4 regions of the Sphingomonas sp. GC_Shp_3 genome follow, and region 3 is predicted to be linked to each of the others. Evidence: riboswitches for the same ligand, from Rfam matches in the RefSeq annotation. Region 3 holds a riboswitch; each other region holds the start of a gene.

Region 1 (5,066 bases), 300 kb from region 3:
TCGCCGTAACTGTTGGCCCAACCGAGATCCACGGTGCGATAGTGATGCGGGGCGAGTGCCGCCAGCATCCCGCCGCTGCGGGGTGGTGTGCCGACGATCAGGTCGGGATCGATCGCGAGAATCTCCTCGGCGGACTGGCCGAGGATGTGCAGCCCGCCGATACGCCCCGCCACCGCCGACATCTCCACATCGGGGGCGTTGTGCGTCAGCCCCGCGATCTGCGACCGGTCGGCGAGATCGACGACAAGCTGGTCGGCGCAGAGGTTGAGCGAGACGATCCGACGCGGCGTTGGCACGTGCGGGGGCGCCGGCGCTGCAGCGCCGCAGACGAGCAACAGCAGCGGGATCAAGCGACGATGCGACATGGCGTGACCCATACGCGAGCGGTGCCGCGACACAAGCGCGCGGCGCTGGCATGACACTGCCACGCCCGGTACTGATCGGCGGCTTGATCGTGCTCATCATCCTGTCGGCGCTCGCCTCGCTGGCAATCGGGGCGGTGTCGTTGGCACCCGCCCGCGTCGTGGCCGCAATGGCCGGGCACGGCGATGCCGTCGCCTCCGCGATCGTCATAGAACTGCGGTTGCCACGCACCATCATCGGGCTCGCGGTCGGCGCGATGCTTGGACTCGCTGGCGCGGCGCTGCAGGGCTATCTCCGCAATCCGCTCGCGGAACCATCGGTGCTGGGTGCGTCCAACGCGGCAGCGCTGGGGGCGGTCGGCGCGATCTATTTCGGGTTGGCGGAACTGCACCCGGCGGTGCTGCCGGCGCTGGCGGTGCTCGGCGCGCTGGTGGCGTTGGCGTTGCTGTTCACGCTTGCCGGCCGATCCGAAAGCCCGCTCACCCTGATCCTCGCCGGTATCGCCGTGTCGACGCTCGGCGGTGCGGCGATCAGCCTCACGCTCAACCTGTCGCCCAACCCGTTCGCGGCGATGGAGATCATGACGTGGCTGCTCGGCTCGATCGAGAACCGGTCGTTCGCGCATGTCTGGATTGCGCTGCCATGCATCGCGGTCGGGGCGGCGTTGCTCGTGTTCGATGGCCGCGCGCTCGATGCGCTGACGCTGGGGGAGGACGGCGCGCGCGCGCTGGGCGTTGACCTGCGCGCGGTGCGGCTGCGCTTGCTGCTCGGCGTGGCGATCGGGGTGGGTGGCGCGGTGGCGGTGTCCGGCGCGATCGGCTTCGTCGGGCTGATCGTTCCGCATCTGGTGCGCCCGCTGACCGATCGCAGCCCGTCGGCGATCCTCGTGCCATCGGCGCTGGCCGGGGCGGTGCTGCTGACGCTGGCGGATATTGGCGTGCGGTTGATCCCGTCCACCAACGAACTGAAGCTGGGCGTGGTGACGGCGTTCCTTGGCGTGCCGCTGTTCCTGACCTATCTGCTTCGCGAGCGACGGATATGGTGACGATCACGCTTGAGAACGTGAGCGTCACGATGGGTCGGCGCGCGGTGTTGCGGGGCATCGGCACGGTACTGACGCCGGGGCGGCTGGTCGGCATTATCGGCCCGAACGGCGCGGGCAAATCCACCCTGCTGCGCGCGATGCTCGGGTTGCTGCCGTTCACTGGCACGATCCGCATCGACGGTGCGCCGCTCGGCGGCATGGCGCGTGGGGCGCTGGCGCGAAAACTCGCCTATCTGCCGCAGGGGCAGACCTTGCACTGGCCGCTGAGCGTCGAACGGCTCGTCGCGCTCGGCCGGTTGCCGCATCTCGCGCCGATGTCCGGGCTGTCGCCCCCCGACGCGGCAGCGATCGAGGCTGCGATGGCGCGGGCCGACGTGACCGGCTTGCGGCGCCGGATTGCAACCGAACTCTCCGGTGGCGAGCGTGCACGCGTGCTGCTCGCCCGCACGCTTGCGGTCGGGGCGCCGGCCCTCCTCGCGGACGAGCCGCTCGCCGCGCTCGATCCCGGCCATCAGCTCGACGTGATGGAGCTGCTCCGCGCCGAGGCGCGCGCCGGCGCGCTGGTGGTGACGGTGCTGCACGATTTGACGATGGCGGCGCGGTATTGCGACCGGCTGCTGCTGGTCGATGACGGCGCGCTCGTCGCCGACGATACGCCGCTTGCGGTGCTGACCCCGGAGCGGCTGCGCGAGGTGTACGGCATCACCGCCGCGATCGAACGGCACGGCGATATCCTGACCATCGTGCCGACCGCGCGCGCGGCGAATTGACGCGGCACCGCGCCAAAGCTAACGCTGCGGGTGCGAAAGGTTCCCCGGAGACGGGGATGAAAAGGGAACGGGGTTCGATGCCCCGGCTGCCCCTGCAACTGTAAGCGGCGAGCCATCGGGCCACACGCCATTGGGATTGCAAGATCCTGAGAAGGCGGTCCGAACCGGCGTTGACCCGTAAGCCAGGAGACCTGCCCGTCGCAGTCGTCCATCGCGCGGACAGGGTGTTCTGGGCGGGCGGGGTGTGAACCCGAGTGGCGACATGGTTGGACCGCGTGGACGCGGCGTGTCGCAAGACATGCCCGGTACGCGGCCCGTGTCGCAGGGTGCCCGTTCGATGTCACAGTTCTATTCTTCCTTCGTCCGTGCGGCGGCCGCGCCATGCTGACCCGTGTCGAGGACGGTCCGGCGGTGGTCGCCTGCAACACCTGCCGCCATTCGGCGGACGCGCGCGAACAGGATGGCGTGCGCGGCGGCGCGCTGCTGGTCGGGGCGCTGAACGCGGTGAAGGCGTCCGATCCCAAATACGCCGATGTCGCCGTGCAGGAGATGGCGTGCCTGTTCGCCTGCACCGAACATTGCACCGTGCATCTGCGCGCACCTGAGAAGGTCGGCTACGTGCTGGGCCGGTTCACGCCGGATGAGGCATCGGCACGCGCGATCCTCGATTATGCGGTGCATTACGCGGCAAGCGAACATGGACGCGTGCCGTTCGCGCAGTGGCCGCAGGGCGTGAAGGGACATTTCATCACGCGCACGCCGCCGCCGGGTTTCGTCGCGCAATGATGTTCCCGACGCCGGCGGCGTTCGCGGCGGCACTGGCCGATCCCATCGTTCCTGATGAAGCTGCGATCGCGCACGCGCGGGCACGGCAGGCGAGCCTGACCAAGCCGCCCGGCTCGCTTGGCCGGCTTGAGGATCTGGCGGTGTTTATCGCCGGCTGGCAGGCGCAAGCGCGACCGCAGATCCGGCGCGCGCGCGCGGTGGTGTTCGCCGGCAATCACGGCGTAACGGCGCATGGCGTCAGCGCATTCCCGGCGGCGGTCACCGCGCAGATGGTGGCCAATTTCGAGGCGGGCGGCGCGGCGATCAACGCGCTCGCCGGCGCGGCGGGGCTGGAGTTGAAGGTCGTAGCGCTCGATCTCGATCGCCCGACCGCAGACTTCACGCAAGCCCCGGCGATGACCGAAGCGGAGTGTCTGGCCGCGATGTCGGCCGGTGCGGACAGTGTGAGCAACGATCTCGATCTGCTCGTCGTCGGCGAAATGGGGATCGGCAATTCGACTGCGGCCGCCGCCATTGCCGCTCGCAGCATCGGTGGCAACGGCGCCGATTGGGTCGGGCCGGGCACGGGCGTTGACCGTTTCGGCATCGCGCGCAAGGTCGCGGTGATCGATCGCGCGCTGACCCGCCACGGCGATGCGCCTGCCACCCCGTTCGAGACGCTGCGAAGGTTGGGCGGGCGGGAGATCGCCGCGATCGCCGGCGCTGTGGTGCGGGCGCGGCAGTTGCGGGTGCCGGTGATGCTCGACGGGTTCATCACCTGTGCGGCGGTCGCTCCGCTGGCGGCGGTGCCGGGCGCAATCGGGCATTGCCTCGCCGGGCACTGTTCGGCGGAACCCGGTCATGCCCGGCTGCTTTCGGCGCTGAAGCTTGAGCCGTTGCTGCGGCTGGATATGCGGCTGGGCGAGGCGAGCGGCGCCGCCGTCGCGGTCAATATCGTACGCGCAGCGCTGGCCGCGCATGACGGCATGGCGACCTTCGCCGAAGCGGGCGTTTCGGCGGGCTGATGGCTGCGTTCGCGCTCCATCTGCTCCGCCATGGTGCGCCCGAAGGTACCGGCCGCTTGATCGGCCGCACCGATGCGTCGCCGACAACCGAGGGCATCGCCGCCTGCATGGCACAGGTCGAGAACCTTCGTGTCGAAGCGGTGATCTGTTCCGATCTCGCGCGGGCGCAACGTCCTGCCGAGACGATCGCGGCACGGCTCGCGCTGCCCGTCGCGGTCGATCGGCGCTGGAGTGAGCTCGATTTCGGCGCTTGGGAGGGGTTGTCGACCGACGTGATCGACCCGGCTGCCCTGGGTCGGTTCTGGGCCGATCCCGACGCCGCGCCGCCGCCGCAGGGTGAACGCTGGTCCGCGTTGGTGACGCGTGTCGCGGCGGCGATTGCGGCGTTGCCGGCGCGGGACACGCTGGTGGTCACGCATGGCGGCGCGATGCGTGCGGCGCTCGCGCATCTGTGCGGCTTTGCGCAACGGGAGCTGTGGGCGTTCGACCTGCCCTATGCCGCGCTGCTCAGCCTCCGCGTGTGGCCAGGCGCGTCGCCTTCGGCGCAGATCGCGGCGCTGTACCCGTGAAGAGCCTGCTGCTCGCCATCCAGTTCCTGACGCGACTGCCGCTACCAGCTTTCGTGGCGAGCGATGCCGAGTTCGCCGCGTCGATGCGCTGGTTCCCCTTGGTCGGACTGCTGATCGGCGCGCTGGTTGCGGGTGCGGCGGTGGCCGGCCGTGGGGACGCGTGGGTCGGAGCGCTTGCGGCGTTGGTGGTCTGGGTCGGCGTGAGCGGGGCGCTCCACCTCGACGGGCTGGCCGACCTTGCCGATGCGCGGGGCGCGGCGCACGGCGATCCGGCGCGTCTGCTCGCGGTCTTGGCCGATCCGCACGTCGGCAGTTTCGGCGTGGTCGCGATTGGCCTGCAGTTGATCGCCAAGCTGGTGCTGCTGCACGCGGCGATCGCGCAGGCGGCATGGTGGCCGCTGCTGCTGATCCCGTTTGCCGCGCGAATCGGGCCGCTGGTGTGGACGCGCTGGTTACCGCCGCTGCACGCCGGACTGGCCGCGCGGTTCCGCGACGCGGTGCGTCCCATCGATCTGGTGCTGTGGGCGCT
Region 2 (5,066 bases), 290 kb from region 3:
CGTCACGTTGGCGCCGAACCGGTCGTCCTTTGACCTCCACGCCAGATTGGCGCTGCCGATATGCGCCGGACGGCGGATCAGCGTCATGTCGGCCTCGTCGTGTGCGTCGAGATAGGTGTAGCTGCCATCGAAGCGGAAGCCGGCTGGAAGGTCGAAATTGAGCGCCACCTCGACCCCCTGATGCGGCGACGATCCGGTCGCGTTCACCACCGTATAGACCGGATCGAACGTGCTGACGATCTTGTGGCGCAGCACCGCGTTGAAATAGGTCACGTCGATGCGGCCGTGCCCGGCGAGGAAGCTCTGTTCGACACCAGCCTCCCAGCCGGTCGATTCCTCGGGCTTGAGGTTGGGGTTGCCGACGAAGCCGCTGGTCGGGGAATAGCCGAACAGTTCGGAGAACACTGGTGCCTTGACCCCGGTGCCCCCCGCTGCGTGGATGCGCGTACCAGTGTCGAACCGGTAACTCGCCTGCAGATGCCAAGTGGTCGCATCGCGGAACCGCTGGTTCACGTCATGCCGCACCGCTCCACCAAGGCCGAGCCGGCTGCCCACCGTCACCTGATACTGGCCGACCAGACCCCAGTTGTTGGTATCGCGAAACGGATTGCTGCCGGTGATGAACGCCGACGTGCCCTGATAGGATTCATGCTCGTAATCGACCGCACCGGTGATGACGTGGCTGGCCGCATCGCCGCCAAGCTTCAGCGCGGAGACGAACGACACTTTCTTGCGCCGGCCGGTATCGCCGCTCGTCTCGGTACCATTGTCGTCGAGGAAGCGGCGCTGCGATTCCTGCAACTGTGCGCTGAGGTCGTTGCTCCAGCGCCCCTCCAGCGCGCTGTAGTGCGCGCCGACCAGCGCATAGACCGCATCGTTCAGGTAGCTACCGCCGCTGTCGATCGCGTTGCCGGTGACGGCGTAATCCTGATCGTTCACGTCGGCGTCGATATGCGTGTAGCGCACCACGCCGCGCAAACCGAAGTCCTCCGACTGATAGCCGAACTTGCCATTGACGGTGCCGATCTTCGACCCGATCCGCCGGTCGCCTGCCGGCGCGACGACATAGCCGCCGATGCCGGAATAGGATCCGCCGACCGCATAATCGAAGTCGCCCGCAGTCCCTGCCCCGCGCACCGCGCCGTCGACTGTGTTGAACGATCCGGCCTCGATCCGGCCCGCGAAGCCCGGCATCTCACGCCCGGTCGGCGTGATATAGTTGATGACGCCGCCGATCGCATCCGATCCGTACAGCGCGCTCTGCTCACCGCGCAGCACCTCCACCCGCGCGCCGGGATCGGCGGTGAGCGAGGCGAAGTCGTACTCGCCGTAGTAGGGGTCAGCCGCCTCGATGCCGTCGATCAACACCAGCGTATGGTTGCTCTCCGCGCCCCGGATACGCACCTGCGTCATGCCGCCGACCGCACCGGTACGGTTGACCGAGATGCCGGGTACGTCGCGCAGCACGTCCGAGACGATCACCGTCTGGCGATCAGACAGGTCCTGCGCGGTTACCACCGTCGCCGACGAGCCGAGCGTCGCGGTGGATATGCCGCCGGGCGCCCGGGCGGCGGTGACGACCACGGTGTCGGTGGCGGTGCCGTCATCGGGCGCGGTCTGCGCGAGCACCGGCGTGGTGGCGATCAGCGCGAACAGTGAGATGGCAATCTTCATCAGTCTTCCCCCGGGCGTCGCGACAGATCGGCGGGAGCGAACCGTCCTTCGACGACCGGTCACGCACGGGCGGGCGGACGCCAGTCGGCACCCGGTCCAAGCGCAACCCTTGCGGCCCCCACCGCTTTGGTTCGTCGCTCAGACGGAGAACCGTGCCCTGGCCTGTTCCTGGACCACGACAAGAGCGACCAGAACGCCGGCAGGTCTCCTGGCTCACGGGTCAGGGCTTGATGCACGCCTTCCCGAAACCGCGGCTTCAGTGGCTGCCCTTTCGGGCCCGTGCATCGCGCTCGCCGCTTACAGTTGCAGGGACAGCTGCGGATTAGGGCGACGCGCCCGCACCACATTCCCGTTTAAGCCCCTTGCGGGGCACCGACGCGATCCTGAACGACAGCGGTTGCCCGCCGCGTTCGTGACGGCCATATGCCACATCTCGGTCGCCGCCAATCGCCTTTGACGCTATCGCCGCAGCGGCGCGTAGGTGATCGTCGCCTGCCCCGCCGCGCGCACCGGCAGGAACAGTCCCTTGCCGGTTACCGCCAGCGTGCCGTTCTCAACGCGCGTCACGTCAGCGGAGAGCAGGAAATCGCCCTCGCGCCGCGCGCCGATCGCCTTGCGCGCGGATCGCAGGACCTTCTGGTAATCGGGCGCGAAATCGTGCGCTAGTCCCTCGGCGATCGTGTCGCGAACCGACGTGTCCTTGAACAGCGAGACCAGCAGGTTGACCGTCTCGCTGTCGGTATCGGTGGTGATCGCGACATCGCGCGCGCGGATCAGTTGCGAATTGGGTACGTTGTACGGCACCGCCGTCAGCCACACCTCGCCCTTGGTGGCGAGGAGCGAGGTGTTACGGGCCTTGGCCTTTGCCTGCACGCCGATCGCGAGCCGCCCCCCGCTGGTGGCATAGATCGTCACCTTGCCGAACGCGACGTCCACCGGGCCGATCCCGGCGAGCGTGATGCCCTTTTTCGCGCGCTTCACCAGCACACGGTGCACCACCGGCTCGAGCTGGGCATAATCCGCCAGCACGGGTATGAAGAAGTTAAGGCCCTGCTTGCCGACCGAGGCTGCGGGCGGCGGCAAAGGCGTTGCGGCAGGATCGGCAGGCCGAGCGCCGACGAACGTCTCGGTCAGCGCATCGGCGGAGAGCGTCAGCACCAGCGTGCGGCGATCGACCGTGTAGCCGCCGAAGCCGAGCCGCTTGGGCGTGACCCGCATCCACGCCGGTGGGCGCTCGCGGTTGAGCATGATCGAGGTAAAGCCCTGCCGCCACGCCGAGGCGAGTTTCGCGCGCAGATCGAGCTTGTTGAGTTCACGTGGCAGGCTGCGTTCCAATCCCGCGATGACCGGTTTCAGCCGTGCGTCTGCCTTGCTCGCGAATTCGATGCGCTGACCGAGGAAGTCGATGCCGGGCGGCGTCGTCCAGTCATACGCAATTCGCACCTTCGCGCTCGGCGACCAATTGCCCGTGATCGAAAGCTGCGCGACGGCATGCACGATCGCGTCGCCGGTCGCCGTCTTGGATACCACGCCGCCAACCTTCTGCGCGGCGATGGTCGCGTGAACCGGGATGTCGATGGTCAGTCGATTGCCGCTGCCGCCGAGTTTCAGATGGCCACGCGTGACCTCGCCAACGATGCGGCAGCCAAGCTTGGGAAGCACCCGCACATGAGCGATGCCGAGATCGACGCGCTTGGCGGCGACACAGGCGTCGAGTTGCTTGTCGATTCCCCACAACCGCTTTGGCGTCTGCCGTTCAAGTGCGCGGGCAAGATCATCGAGCGAGCCCGAGATCGGCACCACGATCGAGGATGTTCCAAGCGGAAAGTGCGGTTCGCTGGTGATCCGTGGCGGCGCGGGGGAATGAACCTTGTGGCTGCATCCACTCGCCAGCAGCACGGCGATAAGCACGCTCGTCCCGGCGCGCGACGCCCTCACGCCCGAAGCGCGTGTTCCGATGGTGCGAATACCCTGCCCCTCCCAAACAGCCTTAATCGGCATCGATGGCGAACCTCATCATCTCACACCGTAAAACGCAATGATGTCAGCGCACAGTTCGCGCAAAGTGTCACGGCGCCGTTGCTTTACGCAATCGCAGACGTACGTGATAATGCGATTGACTCGCAAAAGTGAACTTCGTATTCGGGGCCGGAGAAGGAACGCGATGAACCGGCATTTCACCCTCACGCTCGCAAGTGCCGCAACGGTCGCTCGTCGCGAGCGCGCACGTGCCGATCTGCCCGGCGCGGCTTTGCGTCGGGTTGGAACGGTACGGCACACCTTCACCGCGTTTCCCGCACCGGTCCGCGGCGTTGTGCGCGATCGACACTGCTCGGCATACCGGATCAATATCGCCGCTCGAATGATCGCGGGCAGCTTCGGCGCCTATGCCGTCGTTGCTGCGCTTGGTGCCCTGCTCGCACGACTGCTGCCGATGGCGCGGCCGGAGGCGGTAATGACCGGGATGCTCGCCGCGCTGCTGGTTTTTCCGGCGGTGACGATTTGGGCGTTTCTGGCACGCAGCCCCGCGCGCGCACTTGGCGGCGTCGCGATCGCTGCGTTCGCGCTTGCAACTCTGGCGCTGACACTCCCGCTCCCGACATGAACCGCCTTCACGATGGGGCACGCCAGACAATGGCGTGGCTCCACGGCTGGACCGGGCTGTTGCTCGGTCATGTGCTGTACCTGATGGCATTCGCCGGCACGCTCAGCATGTTCAAACCCGAGATCAGCCGCTGGATGCGGCCCGAGAATACCGCGCAGGTCGATGCCGTTCGGGCAATCACAGCGGCGACGGACTGGCTGTCGCACAACGCCGCCGATGCGCCGGCCTGGTATCTCACTGCCCCCGACGCGCGCGCCAACACGATCGACGCCTATTTCACGCAAGGCGGCAAGATCGCGCTGCGCGCGCTGGACCCGACCACCGGCGCGCCGGTGTTGCGCGAAACGCTGGGCGGTGAATTCTTCTACCGTCTGCATTTCGAGCTTGAACTGCCGTACCCATGGGGCCGGATGCTGGCCTCGCTGGCGGCGGCGACGATGCTGATCGCGCTGATCTCCGGCATCGTGGCCCACCGCCGTTTCTTCCGCGACTTCTTCACCTTCCGCGCCGACAAGGGGCAGCGATCGTGGCTGGACGCGCACAACGTGCTCGGCGTGTTCGCGCTGCCGTTCCACCTGATGATTACGCTGACCGGCATATTGACGCTGCTGTCGCTCAGTATGCCGTGGCCCGGGGTCTCTGGTTACGGCGCCGATATGCCAGCAATGTTCCACGAACTTGCGCCGGGCGGGGTCGATCGCCCTGCGGCCGGTCGGCACGCAAGGCTCGGTTCGGTCGCGGACATGATGCGCGACGCACAGGTTCGTTGCGGCGGCGCGGTCGGCCG
Region 3 (5,066 bases):
CAGCGCATCGTGCAGCGTTTCGATCGGGTGCAGATCGGCGGCGGTGAGGTAGGAGCGGTAGAAGACCACCAGCACCACCGGCCGCCGCGCGGTCAGCGCGAATGCGGCGGGGCAGGTGACGCCGGCTTGCCGCTGCCACCCGCCGACCTCGGCGATTGGCCCGGCCTCCGCCACCGGCGCGCTCTCGAACCCCGCAGCCATCGCGAGCAGCGCCAGTGCCGCCTGCGCCGCCACCGCGCCACCGGCATCGCACAGCTCGGCGAGCCGCCGCAGCACGTCGGTCGGCAGGGTGGAGGCGGCATCAAGCTGTGCGTCGATCCGCCCGTCCGCAGGCAGCACCGCCAGCGCGATGCCGCGCGTGCGCGCCAGCAGCGCAAGCTGTTGCAGGCCGTAGGGCCAGTAGGATTGCCCGCCGATCAGCCGGACGAGGATGCCGCGCGCGCCGCTCAGCGTCTGCGCGACGTAGGTATCCACCGACAGCGGGTGCGCGAGCGCGGCGAGATTGGCGAGGCGCAACCCCGGCAGCGGCGCGCCGGTCGCCCGAGCACGTCGCCACCCGCCCGCGAACGCGCCGAGATCGCTGTCGGAGAAGGACAGCATCACCAGATCGGCGGGGCTTTGCCCGAGATCCTGCGGCGATGCGGTCTCCTCCAGCCCGTGGCTCTCGCGGAAGACGACGTGCATCGTCGCTCAGCCCGCCAGCGCCGCCGTGATTGCCGGCGTGTCGATGTGGCCGCGCTCGGCGATCACCACCAGTTGCGTGGTGCGGCGCTCGTCGCCACGCCACGGCCGGTCGTATTGCGTGCGCACCCGCGCGCCGACCGCCTGCACCAGCAGCCGCATCGGCTTGCCCGCCACCGCCGCATAGCCCTTGACGCGCAGGATGGCGTGTTCGGTGGCGAGCCGCTCGATCCGCGCGGCGAGATCGGCGGGGGTCGAGACGTCACCCAGTTCGACGACGATGCTGTCGAAATCGTCATGCTCATGATCGTCTTCGCCATCGTGATGCGAGGGGCGGGCGGCGATATCGTCCTCCGCCGCCGCGCCAAGGCCGAGGATCACGCGCGGATCGACCACGCCGTCGATCAGCTCGACCACCGGCAGCGGGCGTACCGATTCGGCGGCGATCACTGCGCGCGCCGCCGCAACGCCTTCCGGCCCGGCGAGATCGACCTTGGTGAGCAGCACCATGTCGGCGCAGGCGAGCTGATCCTCGAACACTTCGGACAAAGGCGTCTCATGGTCGACGCTCGGATCGGCGGCGCGTTGCGCGTCGACGGCGGCGAGATCGGGCGCGAACCGCCCGGCGGCGACCGCCTCCGCATCCGCCAGCGCGATTACGCCGTCGACGGTGATGCGCGACCGGATCGCCGGCCAGTCGAACGCTTTGAGCAGAGGCTTGGGCAGCGCGAGGCCGGAGGTTTCGATGAGGATATGGTCGGGCCGGGGATCGAGCGCGAGCAGCGTCTCGACAGTGGGGATGAAGTCATCTGCGACGGTGCAGCAGATGCAGCCGTTGGCGAGTTCGATCACGTTCTCTGCCGGGCAATCCGGGATCGCGCAGCCTTTCAGGATATCGCCATCGACGCCGAGCGTACCGAATTCGTTGACGATCACCGCGAGGCGTTTGCCGCCTGCGTTGCGGATCAGGTGGCTGATGAGCGTCGTCTTGCCGGCGCCAAGGAAGCCGGTAACGATGGTGACGGGGATCTTCAAAAGATCGGTCATGGTATTCTCCGCACGCGCCTGAGCAGAGACGGACGGGGCGCCATGTGGCACGGCCAGGCAGCGGCAGGCGGGCGCGTCTCGGCGCCTGTCGCAACAGACCGATGCGACCCCAGCCGCACGGATTCGTCGCTCAGACGGAGAACCGTGCCGCGGCCATCCCCTGGACCAAGGCAAGAGCGACCAGACGCCGGCAGGTCTCCTGGCTCACGGGTCAAAGCTCGATTGCGCGCCTTCCCAGGCCGATCGGCCCAGTGGCTGCCCTGTGCGTGACGGGGCGTTGCGCATCTCGCTCACCGCTTACAGTTGCAGGGACAGCCGTGGCATTGGAGGCGAACCCCCGCACCACATTCCCATTCAAGCCCCTCGCGGGGCACCGACGCGATCAGTGAGGAGCGGTGAAACCGGCCCTCATCGCGCGGCTTAGACCGAAAAGCGGGTCATGCCAATTCGCTTCGTCTTGCCGCCTGCCAGCGGCGGTAGCCGATACCTGCCAGAATCGTCATCGCGAGGTACAGCCCGGCGGTCAGCCACAGCCCCTTGGCGACGAACATCGCGACGTAGAGCGTGTCGACCACGATCCACAGCAGCCAGTTGGCGGCGTGGCGGCGCGCCACCCAATATTGCGCGACGAGGCTGAAGCTGCTCAGCGTCGCATCCGCCCACGGCAGCGCGGCATTGGTATAGCGGCTGGTGAACCACCCGATCGCCACCGCGCCGACCGCGCCGGCGGCGAGCGCGGCGATGGCGTGGCGCGGGGCGAGCGGCGCCACCAGCACCGCGCCGCTATCATCGGTGCGGCGCGACCATGCCGACCAGCCGTAGACGATCGCGGCGCCGAACACCGCCTGCAACGCCATGTCGGCATAGAGCCGCACGTCTAGGAACAGCTTGAAATAGAGCGCGCAGGCCAGCAGGTTGACCGGCCAGCACAGCATCCGCCGCTTGGCGGTGAGCCACACGCCGAGGATACTGGCGATAACGGCGGCGATCTCCAGCGGCGACATCAGGATGCGCGCAGATTGTGGAGGAAGGCGCGCCCGGCCGGGCTGCCGAACCAGTCGGCATGGGCGATCAGATAGCCGTCCCACGCCAGCGCGGCATCGGCGGGCGCGGCGACGATGCCGGCGAAATAGTCGACTTCGGACAGCGCGAACTCGACGTGGACGAGCGGGAGCAGCGCGGCGATGGTCTCGCGGTCGTCGTTGCTCAACGGGCGGATCGTCGCATAGCCGGCGAGCAGGGCCTGCGCCGCGCCTGCATCCGCGAAGTCGGTCGCCTGCCAGTTCGGGTGCAGCCACTGGAAGGCGGTGCGCTCGATCGCGGTGGCGAGATCGTGCAGCGCGGAGGTGCGATCGGCGAGGCCGAAGTCGAACACGGTCGCGACCTTGCCGGTGTTGGTCCACAGCAGGTTGGAGGGGTGCCAGTCGTTATGCGTCCACAGTGGCGGCTGCGCGGCGAGGCGATCGGCCAGCCCGGTGCCGAAGGTGGCGAACAGCCGCGCCAGCTCTGCGCGCCATGGCCGGTCGGCGAGATAGGCGGCCAGCGCCGGTCGCGCGGCGACATACGTGTCGGCAGCGGCGAGCGGATCGGCTGCGGGGAGGATCGAGAGGCTCGCCACCAGCGGCTGCGCGCGGCGGGCAGGCGCGGGGTAGCCCTGCGCCGCATCGTGCAGCCGCGCCAGCGCAACGCCGGCGGCGTGGGCGTGGGTGTGCGACAGGAACGGCGTCCACGAATGACGATCCCGGTACAGGTCCGCGCCGGGGGACTGGCGGTGGAGTTCGTAGCTGCCGGCGTGGGTGGCGACCACGCTGGTGCGGTCTCCCGTGTGCATCACCTCGGGCACCGTTATGCCGGCAGTGCGGAGATGGGCGATGAACCCGTGTTCCTCCGCGAGTCCCTCGGCAGAGCGTACGCGGAGATCGTGCCGTTTGAGCAGGAAGGTGCCGCGCTGCGCCTCCACCAAAGTCGCGGCGGAGAATGGGCGCGGCGAGTGCCAGCGCAGAGCGTGCATCTCCCCGGCGTCGGGGAAGTGAGCGAGCACCGCCGCCGCCTCGTCCACCGTGATCGGTGCCCAGGTCGGCGCGACCGTCTGGGTGCCCATGCCGTGGACCTGATGGCTGGCGGTCGCCACGCCTTAGAACGCGCGCGACAGCGTTGCGCTTACCGCGCGCCCGCTGCCGATGTAATAAGCGGGGGCGGCGCCGGCGATGCCCGTGCCGCCACGCCCGACCGTATCATGCGCGTTGGGGGTGACCGCCTCCACGCCGGACAGGACGTGCGGGTCGGTGACGTTGATCGCGTTGAGGCGCAGGTCGGTGCGCTTGCCGTCGAGCAGGTCGGCGAGGTGCATGCCGATCGACAGGTCGAGCGTGGCATATTCCTTGATGCTCTCGTCGTTGACGAAGGTGGCATATTGGCGATCGACGTATTTCAGCGCGAAGCTGCCGAACAGCCGCCCGTCGTCATAGGTGCCGCCGAAGCCGATCTGGTAGGTCGGGCTGGAAACGGCATGCTTGCCCTTGGTCGGCAGCAGATCGTCGCCGATCGGGATATCGTCGTCGAGCCGGGCGTGGAGATACTCGCCCGACAAGTAGAAGCTCACGCCCCTGGCCGGGCGATAGTCGATCTCGGCATCCACGCCGTAGCTGGTCTGACTGCCGGCGTTGAGCGTCGAGTTGATCTGCGCGCCGCCGAGATCGACCACGGTGCCAAGCTGACGGTTGCGGAAATGGTAGTGGAAGCCCGTTACAGACCCGGACAGGCTCGGGCCGATGTAGCGGTAGCCGATTTCCTCCGACACCGAATATTCGTTCTTCAGCGCGGTGGTGCCTTTGCCCACGAGCTCACCGGAATCGTAGCTGTTGTAGAGCGTGTACTCGTCTGGCGCGCGGAAATTGGTGGTGATGTTGGCGAACAATTGCTGCCGGTCGTCGAGCTGGTAATGCACCGCCGCGCGGGGGAGGGCGGCGAAACTGTCGAACCGCACGCGGTCCTGCGGGCCGGGCAAATAGTTGCGGCCGTTGTGCAGTACGTCGACGCCCTTGAAGCCGATATCGACACGCAGGCGCGGAGTGAGCGCGATACTGTCCGCCACGAAGAAACTCTTTGTGACGGTGACGGTGCGTTCGTTCTCATAGGCGAGCAGGCGGCCATCGGCGGTGCGGATCGCTTTGTCCTGATAGCCCCACGGATCGACCGGGCGGCCATCGTCGCGGATCGCCGTATAGGTCTGCAGCACGCGGTCCGTGCCATAGTCGAACCACAGCCCGGCGGTGAGGGTGTGCGCACCCGCCTCCAGCGTCAGCTTGCCGACGCCGCCGCCACGGAATTGGTCCCCG
Region 4 (5,066 bases), on a different contig from region 3:
CCCCGTCATTTGTCTCGGGCTTCAAAGCCTCCTCTGCCTCCCCTCCATGTCCTACCGTTTGCATCATAAGCAAAGAGTTTCGCCGCGTATCACGGCGGAGAGGACCCAGTTGCGGACATTCAACGTCCAAAACGCTGCCCCCGAAAGCAGACGCCCGTTCATGTCGCTTGAACGTCCGTTATCAGGCGTTCGAAAGTGACCGCGGAGTGGCTTAGGGTGGCGGAGAGCCGCCGGTCCGCTTTCGGGCAAGCTGAGGCTAGTAGTTGACCTAGCTGAGCGACGCCGGCAGCCTCAGAAAGAATGATTTCCCAAGAACGTCGGCGTTTCAGTGGCTAACATCACAAAGTCTTGGTAATCGAGAAGCGCGCTGATCGTGGTTCGAGCGGATGCACCTGGAAGCCGGTGATGCCTCCCGCCGGCTCGCCCGGTAGACGGCTCGTATAGAAGTAGTCGGCCGCTTCGTCATGGCTGTCGAAGAGATTGAAGACACCGACTCCAACCCGCCAGCCGCGAGGCAGAGTAAAGCCGATCTGAAGGTTCCACTCGCTATAGCCCTTGTCGGTCGGATACGCCTCGCCATCGGCGAGGTGGTGCGTACCGAGACGCCGCCACACCAGGCTCCCGGACCAGCCGCCGAGGTAATCCACCAGCACACCGGCCGAGTAGATGAAGTTCGGCGCATCGGCGATATAGCGGGCGTTGAGGCCGTAGGCCGCAAGATCGTCGGTGTGATACCTCGGTTTCGAGAAAGCGAGATCGGTGTTTAGCTCCAGCCAGCGGAATGGATGATACTGGCCCGACACCTCGATCCCTTGCCGCCGGGATGGCGCGCCCGCCTCGTCCTGCCCGCTGTCGGCATTGTAGGTCAGCTCCGACGTGAAATCCTGCTGGAACGCCGCAAGCTGGACCTGAAGGCGCGGCACGATGTTTGAGCGCACCCCAATTTCATAGCCAGAGGTTTGTGCGAGCAGCGGCGTCGCGCCGCCAGACAAGGGCACGCCGACCTCCGGCACCGTGCCGAACACTCCACGCACATCGTCCGAGTGGAAGCCACGCCCAGCACTGACATAGAACTCGGTTTTCGCCCAAGGACCCAGGATCAGGCTGCCCTTGGGCTGGAACAGCCATTGATGCCCGCGCCCGCGTGTGCCGGTGACTATGCTCCTGTCAGTCGCATGGTAGTATTCCTCGCGCACGCCCGCGACGGTGCGCAGCCAAGGCGTCCAGCGGACGGTTTCCTGAACATAGGGCGCGACGTCGAGCAAATGCGCCCGATCGGCGTTGCAATAGCCGTTCACCGCCGGATAGGTCAGCGTCGGTCCGTCCTCCCGCGCCAACTGGCATCCGGGCAGGATGGTGGTGCGCCCAACCGTATGCCGCCGATCGACGAACACTGTGTCGTAGCGCCCCTGGAAGCCCATAACGGTTTCGAACCCGACCCCGGCGAAGGTCGAGGTGATGGTATAAGCGAGCGCGCCGCCCGCCGTGGTGCGGTTCTCGTTCTGCTCCTCCTGATCGCCGTTGATCGGATCATCCAGATAGTGCGTAAAGTTGTTCCACAGCGTCATCGTGCTGTGGATGCCGTACAGGTTGACCGCCAGCGCGCCCGCGCCAATCGGTTTGTCGAGATGCGCGGACAGGCTGTAGCGGAGCGAGCGACTGGCATCGGTCGGATCAAGCGTGCCGAACCGATCGATCAGCCCCTGCTCAATCGCGCGCAGCGGCTGGTCAGTGATGAGCCGGCCCGCGCTTTGGTAAAACATCGCGGTCAGGCTCATTCCATCGATGGCGGTGCCCTGGCTGTAGCGCAGCAGCGCGTTGGCCTTGCGGAAGTTCTGCGTCGGCTGCCACGGCCCATCATAATGCGTCAGCTCGACGGCACCGAGCAGTCGGCGATCGTCGCCGAGATGATACGTGCCCCCGGTCACGAGTTGCTGATACCCGTCCGTGCCGACCGTCACCGTCGCCTGCGCCGGAGTCTCGTCGGCGATACGCGTCTGCGCGCTGGCCACCGCACCGAAGTCGCCGATCGCGGCGTAGTACGGGCCCTTGGTGTAATCGAGCCCGGCGACCGTCTGCGGGATGATGAAGTTTAGATCGGAATAGCCCTGGCCGTGGGTGTTGGTGGGCCGATTGACGGGCATGCCGTCAACGAAGCTGGCAAAGTCGGTGCCGTGATCGAGATTGTATCCCCGGATCAAATATTGCTGCGCCTTGCCCTCGCCCGAGTGGATCGTGACAACCAAACCTGGAATGCTCTCGAAGATCTGCGATGCCCGGTAAACGGGGCGAAGCTCGACTTCTTTGGCGGTGATCGTGCCCTGGCTGGCGGTGTTCGCCTTGCCAAGCAGATCGACGCGGGACGCCGTGACGACGATTTCGCTGTCGACTGGCGGGGATGAAGGGGCAGTCTCCGCCAAGGCTGGAGCGGCGGGCGTAACGGCAAGCAGGAACGCCATATGGCGTGTCCGGGGTGAGAAGCAGCTAATCATGAGTGTTCGTTTCGTCCGACGCCAAGCCAACGCTGACGGGGACCTGCCGCAGACGCGACCGTCCACGGACCCGGCGGACGCCAACGCCCGACCCGCGACACCGAACGGCCCCCGCCGTTCACGTCGCTCGACCGGACAGGTCCGTGCCACGGCCACCCCCTGGGCCAGAGCAAGAGCGACCAGACGCCGGCAGGTCTCCTGGCTCACGGGTCAATGCACGATGCACGGCCTTCCCAAACCTTTGCGCGTTGCCGCGCTCGGTCCAGTGGCTTGCCTCCGAACAGGAGGCCGTGTGCATCGCACTCACCGCTTACAGTTGCAGGGACAGCCTCGGCCTGGGGCGGCGAACCGCCCGCACCGCGTTCCCTTTTAAGCCCCTTTCGGGGCACCAGCGCGATCTAGCGGCCTTTCGACCGCTGTGCGCGTCATAGCTCCATTGCAGACCGTTACAACTCATATAAAGAAATCTTTATATGAGTTGCCGTGCTGGGATGCTGGGCGACAGGTATTTGCGCTGGTAGAGCGACCGCTTTCAGGGATGCGAATTGCACACATGAGTGTCCGGAAGTGGGCGTAAGGCACCCTGTCCTACAGCTTCCGGCCAGACCCAATCTCGGACATTCGCGCCCCTTTACCGCCCCCCAACTTCTGCCGTTTATTCATGTTGGTAGCGGAGGAGTGCTGAACCAATTTCAACTCGATGTCCGCCCCGTTTTTTCAATGGGGCGGTATTCTGAGAGTATCTTAAAGTTAGCTGGCCGGCGTCGAGCGGTGACCCGGTGGAAAGGCGAAACGGCGTGCGGCCAGCGCGATAAGGAAGGCGATCAGGGTCAGCGCGACGACAGCGGGGGGCAGCAGCGCGGTCCCTTCCGTCGTGAGGAGCACCCCGCCTAGCGCGCCCCCGACCGCAATCGCCAGGTTCCAAGCCGTGGTCACCATCGCCTGCGCCAGATCTACGCCGTCCCCTGCTGCGTCCGCCGACGCCGTCTGCATCATCGCCCCGGCACCACCGAAGCCAAGGCCCCAGACGATGGCTGCCGCATAGACGGCAAGGCCTTGGCCACCGGCAAACGTCAGAAGAAATGCAATGGCCGCAAACGATCCGATCGCGAGCAATACCAGCATGCGCAGCATCCGATCGACCAATCGCCCGACGATCCAGATGCCGACGAGCGAACTGATGCCGAACGCCAGCAGGACGAGATCGACACGCGCGGACGCAGCGGTCGCGAACGGCGCGATGTAGGTGTAGAGGATGTTGTGGCCCGTCATCCATGCAAGGATGACGAGCAGGATCGGTATGATACCCGGTGTCGCGACGACGTGGCGCAGAGAAGGACGATTGTCACCCCCCCGCCCGGGGGCATCGGGCACCTTAAAGATAATCCAGCCGATCAGCACGACACTCAGTGCCGAGAGGATCAGGAACGATCCGCGCCACCCAATTAAACCGCCTAGGAAGGTGCCTATGGGAACACCGAGTGAAAGCGCCAGCGGCACGCCGACCATGGCGAGGGCCATTGCCGGGCCGGTCTGATCGGCACGCACGATGCTGCGCGCGTAACCTGCAAGGATTCCCCACGCGAGACCCGCCGCGCATCCGGCGACGAACCGCGCGACCAGCACGACCGTGATCGATCCGGCCAATGCGGTCAGCGTGTTGCCCACGACGAAGCAGATGATGGTGGCGAGCAGGACAGGTCGTCTGCGAAGGCCTTGGGTCAGGCTCGTGAGCGGGATCGCTGCGAGCAAGGACCCAAGCGCATAGACGGCAACGAGTTGTCCCGCGATCGCCTCGGAGATTCGCAGGCCGGATGCGATCTGCTGAAGTAGGCCAGCGGGGAGCGTCTCGGTGACGATGCACAGGAAGCCACTGGCGGCGAGGCCGGCAAGGGCCCCGATCGGGAGTGCGGCGCGCGCCGCTGAGCCCGTTTGAACGCCGATTTTGTTGGAGGAGAACGGCATGAGTGTCCTTGTTTGTCGATGTAACGCCTGCCTCTGCACCGTCACGATCCTGAGGCATCGCTATTTGTGTTAACGCCCGCTATAGAAATACGACTCTCAGAGGCAAGAGATTTCTGTAATGGATGTTAATGTAAATAAGCGACAACGGGGGCGCCCCCGTGGTTTCGAGCTTGAGGCTGCGATCGAGGCCGGGCAGCATCTGTTTCATGAGCACGGCTACGAGAACGTCAGCGTGGCCGCGCTGACCGAGGCGATCGGGATTTCCCCGCCGAGCTTCTATGCAGCGTTCGGCAGCAAGGCCGCATTCTTTAAAGAGACCCTAAGGCTCTACTCGGCCACCGTGGTGCCGCTGGACCGCTTCCTGACGCCGGGTGCAGATCCGATGGCGGCGCTTGGCGACATGCTGCGAGCTGCGGCGCACGCTTATACCACTAGTCCGCATCGGCGTGGTTGCCTGATCCTTGAACACGCAAAAGCGGGCGCAACGGATTGGGGCATCGCAGCCAAACAAATTGCGGGAGAAAACCGAAGTAGGGTGGCGGAATTTCTGGACGATGCGGGAATCAAAGCTTCCGGACGTGTGGCAGATTATGTTGCTACGACGATGCT

The links. A riboswitch is a leader RNA that binds a small molecule or an ion and turns the genes downstream of it on or off. The one in region 3 is predicted to bind cobalamin.
Region 1: another riboswitch for cobalamin. It lies ahead of OXR00_RS01845 (DUF1636 domain-containing protein); the one in region 3 lies ahead of cobW (cobalamin biosynthesis protein CobW).
Region 2: another riboswitch for cobalamin. It lies ahead of OXR00_RS01820 (TonB-dependent receptor); the one in region 3 lies ahead of cobW (cobalamin biosynthesis protein CobW).
Region 4: another riboswitch for cobalamin. It lies ahead of OXR00_RS19105 (TonB-dependent receptor); the one in region 3 lies ahead of cobW (cobalamin biosynthesis protein CobW).

Annotation. Positions count from the first base shown of each region.
Region 1 is NZ_JALNUT010000001.1:378,107-383,172, forward strand. It holds gene OXR00_RS01830 (ABC transporter substrate-binding protein) at 1-365, opposite strand, end outside; gene OXR00_RS01835 (iron ABC transporter permease) at 416-1,408, shown strand; gene OXR00_RS01840 (ABC transporter ATP-binding protein) at 1,402-2,178, shown strand; cobalamin riboswitch at 2,199-2,392, shown strand; gene OXR00_RS01845 (DUF1636 domain-containing protein) at 2,560-2,964, shown strand; gene cobT (nicotinate-nucleotide--dimethylbenzimidazole phosphoribosyltransferase) at 2,961-3,968, shown strand; gene OXR00_RS01855 (histidine phosphatase family protein) at 3,968-4,537, shown strand; gene OXR00_RS01860 (adenosylcobinamide-GDP ribazoletransferase) at 4,534-5,066, shown strand, end outside.
Region 2 is NZ_JALNUT010000001.1:371,665-376,730, reverse strand. It holds gene OXR00_RS01820 (TonB-dependent receptor) at 1-1,674, opposite strand, end outside; cobalamin riboswitch at 1,855-2,066, opposite strand; gene OXR00_RS01815 (DUF4403 family protein) at 2,134-3,675, opposite strand; gene OXR00_RS01810 (hypothetical protein) at 3,839-4,279, shown strand; gene OXR00_RS01805 (PepSY-associated TM helix domain-containing protein) at 4,276-5,066, shown strand, end outside.
Region 3 is NZ_JALNUT010000001.1:81,505-86,570, forward strand. It holds gene cobN (cobaltochelatase subunit CobN) at 1-684, opposite strand, end outside; gene cobW (cobalamin biosynthesis protein CobW) at 691-1,728, opposite strand; cobalamin riboswitch at 1,900-2,121, opposite strand; gene pnuC (nicotinamide riboside transporter PnuC) at 2,166-2,732, opposite strand; gene OXR00_RS00430 (aminoglycoside phosphotransferase family protein) at 2,732-3,829, opposite strand; gene OXR00_RS00435 (TonB-dependent receptor) at 3,863-5,066, opposite strand, start outside.
Region 4 is NZ_JALNUT010000018.1:9,105-14,170, reverse strand. It holds gene OXR00_RS19105 (TonB-dependent receptor) at 339-2,459, opposite strand; cobalamin riboswitch at 2,663-2,900, opposite strand; gene OXR00_RS19100 (MFS transporter) at 3,243-4,457, opposite strand; gene OXR00_RS19095 (TetR/AcrR family transcriptional regulator) at 4,576-5,066, shown strand, end outside.